Regions from separate parts of the Acetobacter fabarum genome, predicted to be linked through region 1. Evidence: riboswitches for the same ligand, from Rfam matches in the RefSeq annotation. Region 1 holds a riboswitch; the other holds the start of a gene.
What was found. Region 1 has a riboswitch for cobalamin ahead of LKE65_RS00950 (DUF1636 domain-containing protein). Riboswitches for the same ligand answer to the same signal wherever they lie in the genome.
Positions count from the first base shown of each region.

Region 1 (4,199 bases):
ACCTGCATGGCAAGGTCCGAGCGCCCCAGCCCGCGTGCGCTTTTAGCCCACAAGGCCTGCGTGCAGCCCGGCTGGAGCACCTGCAAAACAGGCGCACACGCCGCATCCAGCGGGGAACTCCCCAGCCTCCCACGAGCGGAAAAACAGGTGGCATTCAACACCACATCGGGCTTTGTGCGGCGCAAATACTCAGCAACACCCTGCGCAACGCCGTGGTCCTTGAGGGATGTCACAAACAGCACCGCCACGGTGCAGCCCTGCCCGGCCAGCACCGTGGCCAGCCGTTCCACTCCCGCCATGTCCGATGCCTGAAGGTGCGCTCGGTAAAAAACCAGCACGGCCGAACAGACCGCCTGCTCACCGGCTGCCGGATACGTACGGTAAACACCCCATGTGGGCAGAGGCTCGGGCTGTGTGCCGTCATCCTCCCCATATCCGGCAAGGGCTGACATAAGCCGCAGGGCCGCGGCCATGTTATCCGGCCCACCTTGGGCAAAAAAGCCGTTCAGGCGTTGCCATTGGGCGGCCTGTACACAGTAGGACAGTTCGGCCAGACGGGTATCTTCCACCGTATTGCCTGCTGGCTGCCCAGCCCCACCGCACCCAGTATGACCGGGCAGAAACACAACGGGCACAGCCTGCTCGCGCGCCCACGCGGCCAGCTCCTCCACCCCGTAACGCCAGTAATCCAGCCCACCCAGCAGACGCACCACCACGCATCTGGCACCCTGCAGGGTACTTTCCACATACAGGTCGATCGACATGGGGTGCCGCAGGCGGGCCAGACTTGTCACCTGAACGGATGGTAAGCGGGCATGCACCTGCGCGCGCATCTGCTGTGCCGCGTGGCGCAGCCCCAGCAGATCGCTCTCTGTAAAGGATAGAACAACAATATCCGCACCGGGCAGGCCCAGGTCTTCGGCTGTATCCTGTTCATCCAGTGTCCGGTTTTCGCGGACCAGAAGGTGCATGCCCGTAAACTCCCTTACGCGGCCAGATGGCCCGCAAGAGCGGTGGCAATGGCCGTGGCGTCCAGCCCTTTCTGGCCAATGACCACAATACGGCCCGTACGATCCTCCCCAACACCGAGGGGACGGTCGAATTCATGCCGGAAGCGGCTGCCCACCCCCTGCACGGCCAGACGCATGGGTTTGCCTGCAACGCTTGCAAAGCCTTTCATGCGCAGCACGTCAAAGCTGCGGGCCGTGTTTTGCAAGGTGGTCAGGAACTCATCCACACTGTGCTGTTCTGGCACGGCTACCACAAAGCTTTCAAAATCATCATGTTCGTGCTCGCCATCTTCCGCATCGTGGTGGGATGGGCGGGCGGCAAGGTCGCTCTCGGCCGCAGCGCCAATACCCAGCAGCACGGCGGGGTCCACCTTGCCTTCCGTTGCCCGCACAATCTGCACAGGGCGGGGGGCATGGTCCCGAATATGCTGCTCCACTGCTGCCAGTTGGGCTGCATCCAGCAGGTCGGTCTTGTTCAGCACTACCAGATCGGCAGCGTTGATCTGGTCTTCAAACACCTCGGCCAGCGGGTTGTCATGGTCCAGCGAGGGGTCTTCGGCCCGCTGTGCTTCCACGGCCTGCGGATCATCCGCAAAGCGTCCGGCGGCTACAGCAGGGGCATCCACCACGGCCACAACGCCATCTACCGTCATGCGGTTACGCACCGTGGGCCAGCCAAACGCCTTGAGCAGGGGCTTGGGCAGAGCCAGCCCTGATGTTTCAATCACCACATGTTCGGGTGGGTCGGCCCGGTCCAGCAGGGCTTCCATGGTGGGCAGGAAGTCATCCGCGACAGTGCAGCACAAGCAGCCATTGGTCAGTTCGACAATGTCTTCCTCGCGGCAGCCTTCCACCCCGCAGCCGCGCAGGATTTCGCCATCAATACCGAGCGAGCCGAATTCGTTCACCACCACGGCAATACGGTGCCCCTGCGCCCGGCTGAGCAGGTGCCGCAGCAAGGTGGTTTTACCAGCGCCCAAAAAACCGGTGATAATGGTTACGGGCACGCGTGTCTTGGCAGCAGTCATGGTTCTTCCTGTTCGTTATAAAGCGTTGCGGGCACACGCCCCAGCACCATATCGGCCAGCGTTGCAGGGCGGCGCGATGGCATGACAGTCCCTTTGGCCGATGCCGCATACAGGCGGGCATAAGCCAGAATATCCTCAGCCTTTTCTGGCCCAAGGTGGCCCAGCAGCCATGTCCAGCGCTCGGGCATGGCTATGGCCGCGGTACACCCCCGGTCACACGCGGCCAGACAGGCCACCGGACGCAGCGTGGCGGAAGGGGCTACCCCGGCCAGATGCTCCGCATCCAGCAGAACCTGCAGGCGCTCGAGCAGTTGTTCACCCGGCGGGCAATCCATGGCAGGCCCCCCCCGCCTGCACGTAACGCAGACATGCAGCACGGGTGGCCCCGCCTGTGCTGAATGAGCAGAAGAGGATGGCAAAGAGTGTTCGGCGGTCATGCGTCTTTCCAACAGGCCGTTTTTCCACAACGTGGGGTTGTGGCAGGCATGGGGCAGTAACAACCAGCCCTCTGCCACGCATATGGCAAAGAAAACGCACCACCGGGTGCATCCGTGCCTGCCGGGCACCCCGCCAGCAAACAACGCCAGAACGCAACCATTCCCACAGGAACGGCCTTACAGACTTGTGATGGCAGGTCTCCTGGCTTGTACCCTGCCTGCACCAGCCATGAACTGACGCAAAGCACTGTTCCGCTGCCTTCCCGAGTCCTGAAAGAACCAGTGGCAACCCCGAACACGGCCGGGGCGGAACATGATGGGTACTTACAGTTGCGGGGGCAGCAACGGCCTTGCACCGGTCTTCCCTTTTCACCCCCGGTCAGGGGCACCATCAAGTGCGGGCATGATGTGCACAAAAGCCCTGCCGATTCAAGGCATGTCGCGCTGTGGCCAAGCATAGCTGCACGGCACGAACAGGCCGTTAAGGACCACCCAGTACCGTAGAGTGCGGAACATGATTGACCCACAAGGTGGGCTGGCCTAGTTTGCCTATATACTTTTTATCTCAACTATAATGACACTAAGTTAATGGACCGCATGACTGAGCAGCGCCACATGCCAGCACTGGACGAAACGTATTTTCCCGGCATGGCGCTGACCTTCCGGGTCATGCGGTTGGCAACGCTCTGGCGCACGCAACTGGACCGGGCTTTGCGCCCGCATGGTATGTCCCTTGCTGTCATGCGGCCCATGGCCTACCTGCGCATGTTGCCTGAAGGGGCGACCCAGCGTGACCTGGCCCAGACCATGAACATAGACTGCTCTGCACTGGTGCGCGTGCTTGACCTGCTGGAAAAACAAAAGCTGGTCACCCGTAAACCCGATGCGCAGGACCGCCGCGCAAAACGCCTGTTTTTGACAGATGCCGGGCGGGAACAATGCAGACTGTTCCATACGATTGCCGCTGAACTCGAGCAGACCATACGGCACTCGCTCCCTCCGGCTCAGGCCGATAGCCTGACGCAGACCCTCTCCTCCTTGCTCGAAGCGCACCATGCCCACACGCTCTGACCTGCTCACACTGCCCGGTTCGCTCATGCACTGGGCCAACCAGCGTTTTGCCCCCGCAGTTTTTGCCGATGATGCCCGCTGGAACGGCTTTACCGCCACAGCGGGCTATACCATGCGTGTGTTCCTTTCCATTGGCATTGCGCTTTTTCTGGCCTTTGTTTTTCAGCTCCAGTCCCCACTCAGTGCGGCCACAACGGTGCTGATTGTCTCCAACCCCACGGTTGGGGCCATGGTTTCCAAAAGTGTGTGGCGTCTTATTGGTACCCTGATTGGGGCCGCGATCAGCGTGGGGGTTATGGCTGTTTTTGTGCAGTCCCCCGTTCTCTACTTTGCGGTCCTGTCCGTTTTTGTCGGCCTTGCCTGTATGGTCGCCACGTTTTTGCGGTTTTTTCGTGCGTATGCGGCGGTGCTGACCGGCTATACGATTGTAATTATTGCAGCCCCTGCCTTTGCCAACCCCGATGGCATTTTTCTATCCGCCATGAGCCGCCTTTCTGTTGTGGCAACGGGCATTGTGGTTACGGCCTGCGTGTTCATGGTCACATCCGTGCGCAAACCCAGCACCGTGCTGCACAAGCTTGGTCAGGCGTTCCGGGAAACTGTTCTGCACGCCAGAACATTTCATAAAGCTGAAAGTGAACGCACAACCCCCG
Region 1 covers NZ_JAKVNI010000001.1:184,799-188,997, forward strand. The annotation lists gene cobN (cobaltochelatase subunit CobN) at 1-971, opposite strand, end outside; gene cobW (cobalamin biosynthesis protein CobW) at 986-2,038, opposite strand; gene LKE65_RS00950 (DUF1636 domain-containing protein) at 2,035-2,475, opposite strand; cobalamin riboswitch at 2,651-2,883, opposite strand; gene LKE65_RS00955 (MarR family winged helix-turn-helix transcriptional regulator) at 3,064-3,546, shown strand; gene LKE65_RS00960 (FUSC family protein) at 3,572-4,199, shown strand, end outside.

Region 2 (4,199 bases), 370 kb from region 1:
GCTCGCCAAACAGTTTGGCAAACACAAAGGTCAACAACGCAGCCACAATACCCGCGACCATGCCGCGGGCGAGAAGACGACCAACCATGAGATGAGTTCTTTCCTGACGCCTAGTTATTTAATGGCAGGGGAAGCCAAGAAGGTGGCGGCCGTCATGCACGAATTCATGCACGGAATGGCCAGAAATAAGGGAAGTGGCACCCTGTTCCGCACCCACAAAGTAAATCAGCAGTGCTGCCATGATCAGGCCGAACACGCCCCAGGGCAGAATCTCACGCAGGGGAATACCCGCATCGGCCACCAGTGCGGGGGCATTTGTATGAACGGATGTGTTCATGGTGTTATCCTTTTCTTTCTTGGCAAGGTGGCACAACGCAAAACGTGTGCGGGTCGGTCAGAAAAAACTGCGTACTCTCATGGTTGTCGTGGGTGCATCATAGAATTATGGCATCACACGGCAAGAGTTTTAACCGACGGTCCGCCATCCTCCTGCGTCATTCCCCCTGCCTGCTGGGTCATTAGAAAGTAATACTGGAGTGGAGGCCGAAGATGGCCTCGTTCCCGATCCGTTTGGGTGAATCCCCCCACGAGAGGGGGATCCCGCCCGAAGGGTTCCAGACATACTGGAAGTCCGGCTGCATGACCCACCAGGGCATGACCTGCGCCTGATAGGTGACTTCCAGATGGTTTTCATTCCCCTGCCGGTGTGTGCCGGAGTCCCGGTCAAACTGGCGCTGCCCGTAAGAGGCACGGCCAATGCCCCAGCCCACGCCCACCGTATCGTTGTCACGCCCCTTGAAGGGGGCCTTGAGGTTGATCCCCGCATCCACGGCAAAGCTGATCAGGTTGCGGTCACCACCATTGCCCGTGGCACGGGCAAACACACCCACAGACTGGGGAGACTGGAGCGAGGGACGCCAGATCATCTGGTCGATAATGCCGTAAACCATCCAGTTGCCACGGTCCCAGCGCGGGGTCAGGTCACGCTGGTTGGTGCTGCCGTTCAGCACCGCTGTTCCCAGCGAGCCCCCGTTCTTGTTGTAGCGGTAGTCTGCAAACTTGGCGGTGTCGTAAAAACCACCCAGCTTGTAAATACCGGGCAGGCCGGGGTCCTTGGTGACCTTGGACATGTCATCGGGCTGGGGGTTGATGGCATATTGCAGCTCGGTCATGAGCAGCGCCCCCGTGCCCATGTTGAACTGGGTGCCCGAGGCATTGTTGTTGGCATTCTGGCTGGTCGGGTCGTTGGTCTGCCCTGCATCCGAGCCTGTGGCCTGCTGGATGGCGGTGGAGTTGTAGCGGTTGCCCGGCGGGTTATCATCCGCTGCGGCAAACATGACGGTAAACTGGTCCGTGGGCCGGTAGCGGATACGGATGGCGGGGGATGCCAGCGGCCAGGACGGTCCACCCCCATACAGGTTGACCGATGGCGCCATGGGCCAGCCGAAGTTGGAGTTGAGGTAAAGGCTGCCGTAATCACTGATCAGGAATTCGGTATCCAGATCCTGCTGCCCGATCTTGACGTCGAGCTTGCCGCCAAGGAAGGACTGCTGGTACCACAGCTCGAACAGGCGGGTGGAGCGGTCTGCCTCAAACCCGGATGCGGGGTTGAACACGCCCAGATGATCCTGCGAGATCGAGCGCCCGCGCAGCTGGAGTGCGCTGATATTGAAAATACCGCCCTTGAGGCCGATGAGTTTTTCCAGGTCCACGGTCAGGGTTGGCATGGTCATGCCGTCATAGGCCGGGCCGGTGCCCGAGCCATTTGCCCCATCGGCTGCCGATGCGGTGCCGCCTGAGGTATTGCCCCACAGTTCATCCACTTCCTGAATGTCGAGCGTAATGCCGTGGCGGGCCATCCAGTCACGTGCGCCCCACATATTGCCCAGCAGGTGGTCGCTCAGGTCGGGGTGGTCTTCATCATTCCTGGAGGCAGCCGCTTCTGCCGCGCGCATGCTGTCACGCACCGTAGCAGGGTCAACCTCGGATACCAGAGGGCCGGAATTGCCCAGACGCCGGCGGTCCTGCTCCAGCTGCGTCTCCGCATTCTGCGCAAATGCGGCTGCGGGCAAAAGCACACCAGCAACACCTACGGACTGGCACAAAAGCGCCAGACGCCAGAGCATACGGGCTGTTTTTTGTAAAAAAATCATGGAATCAAGCCTGTTTTCCCCACCCCGGAGCGGGGCGTGCTGTTGAATGAAATGCGCGTATGGGAAAAAGGGCCGTCAGGGATAAAGTAGCATGGTCGAGCATCCATCTCCGGCACCCCCGTCCGGCGATCAAGGCATGAGCGGCAACGGCAGGTCTCCTGACTTGCGGATCAACGCATCGGGCCCAACCTTCCCGGTTGCGGGGCAACCAGTGGCAGCGATGCACAACACCGCTCGGGCCAGATACTCTCCGCCTACAGTTGCGGGGGCAGTCGCCGACTGATCTCCCACAGGGGGAGAATACGGCATTCCCTTTTATTCCGCTTGCGCGGGACCGTTGGCTATAATGAACTGCGCAATAGCCTATATTTTAACCGATTTGCAACGCAAAAACCCCACCCACGCGCCATACCGCCCCAACATGGCCAGAGGCAAACATGGGGCAGGCGCTTGCTTTTTGGGCCATTTACCCTCCAATGGCGGGCCAGCCACCCCGGACATGACCCAGCACACCAGACCCATGGACCCACGCTACCGTATTCCCCCCCTGTCCGCCCTGAACGCCTTTGTCGCCTTCGCCCGCACGGGTGGCATCCGGCGGGCGGCCACGGAGCTGCGCGTGGACCACGCCGCCATCAGCCGCCATATCCGCGACCTTGAACTCTCTCTGGGCATCACCCTGCGCGACAAGACCACTGGCGGGCTAACCCAGGCAGGCCAGACCTATTACGACCGCATAGCCCCCCTGCTGGACGGTTTGGCCACGGCCACGGCAGATATGCGCAACCGCGTCGCCCCCCTGACCGTGACCTGCGTGCACGGGTTTGCCTACCACTGGCTGCTGCCCCGGCTTTACGCCTTTCGCAAACTGCACCCGCACATGGAGGTGCAGCTCCGCTCGGTGGATGCCAGTGCGGCCTTCCACATCAGCGGTGTGGAATCCACCAACCATGCCCAGATCGGCTATGTGCGCGATGGCAGCACAACGCCAGAACCACGCACCATCCGGCATATGGCCATTGCCCGCCCGCCGGTTTTTCCCGTCGCATCTCCCCAGTGCATTCAGGCCCTTGGCGGCCAGCCCCACACAACCGAAGACCTGCTGGACGCCCCCCTGCTGCATGAGGAGGACGATACGGAATGGCGGCGTTGGTTTGCAGCACAAGGGGTTCAGGCCGCCACCATTCCCACCGCAGGCAGGTTATGGCAGGCCCATATTACGTTGGCCGCCGCCCGCGCGGGGGAGGGTATAGCCCTTGGCAACCCGTTTTTGCTTGGTGATGACCTGCTTAGCGGGCGGCTGGTGCGCGTGCAGCCCACACAAACCCCACTCAAGGCCACACCGCTGGGGGCCTACGTGCTGCGCGCCTCCGAACAGATGTGGGAAAAACCCTCCCTGCGCACCTTCCGCACATGGCTGATGGAACAGGTTGCGCAGGAGGCGGACACCCCCCTGCCCCCTCCGGCATAAACTGCCAGAAGAACGGGTCTGGCGCCGAAGGATCGGGTGTTGATTTTTCATCACCACCCACGCACCAAAAAAGCGCCTCCCCGCGTGCAATAAAACCACTTACGGAACGAACATGTTTGTCCCGCCCCAAACACGGGCCGGACCATATGACCGCCAACCGGAGCCAAACCTGACATGAGCACCACCAACAAAGACCTGCTGGCCCGCCGTAACAACGCCGTGCCGCGCGGGGTTTCCACCTCCACCCCCGTTTTTGCCGACCGGGCCGAAAACGCGGAGCTGTGGGATGTGGAAGGCCGCCGCTACGTTGACTTTGCAGGCGGTATTGCCGTGCTGAACGTGGGCCACCGCCACCCCAAGGTGATGGCTGCGGTGGCAAAGCAGCTCGAACGCTTTACACACACGGCGTTTCAGGTTTCGGCTTACGAATCCTACATTGAACTGGCCGAAAAGCTGAACGCGCGCGCGCCCTTCTCCGGCCCGGCCAAGACCATTTTCTTCACCACGGGTGGGGAAGCAACCGAAAACGCGGTCAAGATCGCCCGTGCCGCTACCGGCCGTAATGGCGTGATCGC
Region 2 covers NZ_JAKVNI010000001.1:556,703-560,901, forward strand. The annotation lists gene LKE65_RS02775 (CbtA family protein) at 1-88, opposite strand, end outside; gene LKE65_RS02780 (CbtB domain-containing protein) at 119-337, opposite strand; gene LKE65_RS02785 (carbohydrate porin) at 519-2,126, opposite strand; cobalamin riboswitch at 2,285-2,507, opposite strand; gene LKE65_RS02790 (LysR substrate-binding domain-containing protein) at 2,674-3,624, shown strand; gene gabT (4-aminobutyrate--2-oxoglutarate transaminase) at 3,799-4,199, shown strand, end outside.
Region 2: another riboswitch for cobalamin. It lies ahead of LKE65_RS02785 (carbohydrate porin); the one in region 1 lies ahead of LKE65_RS00950 (DUF1636 domain-containing protein).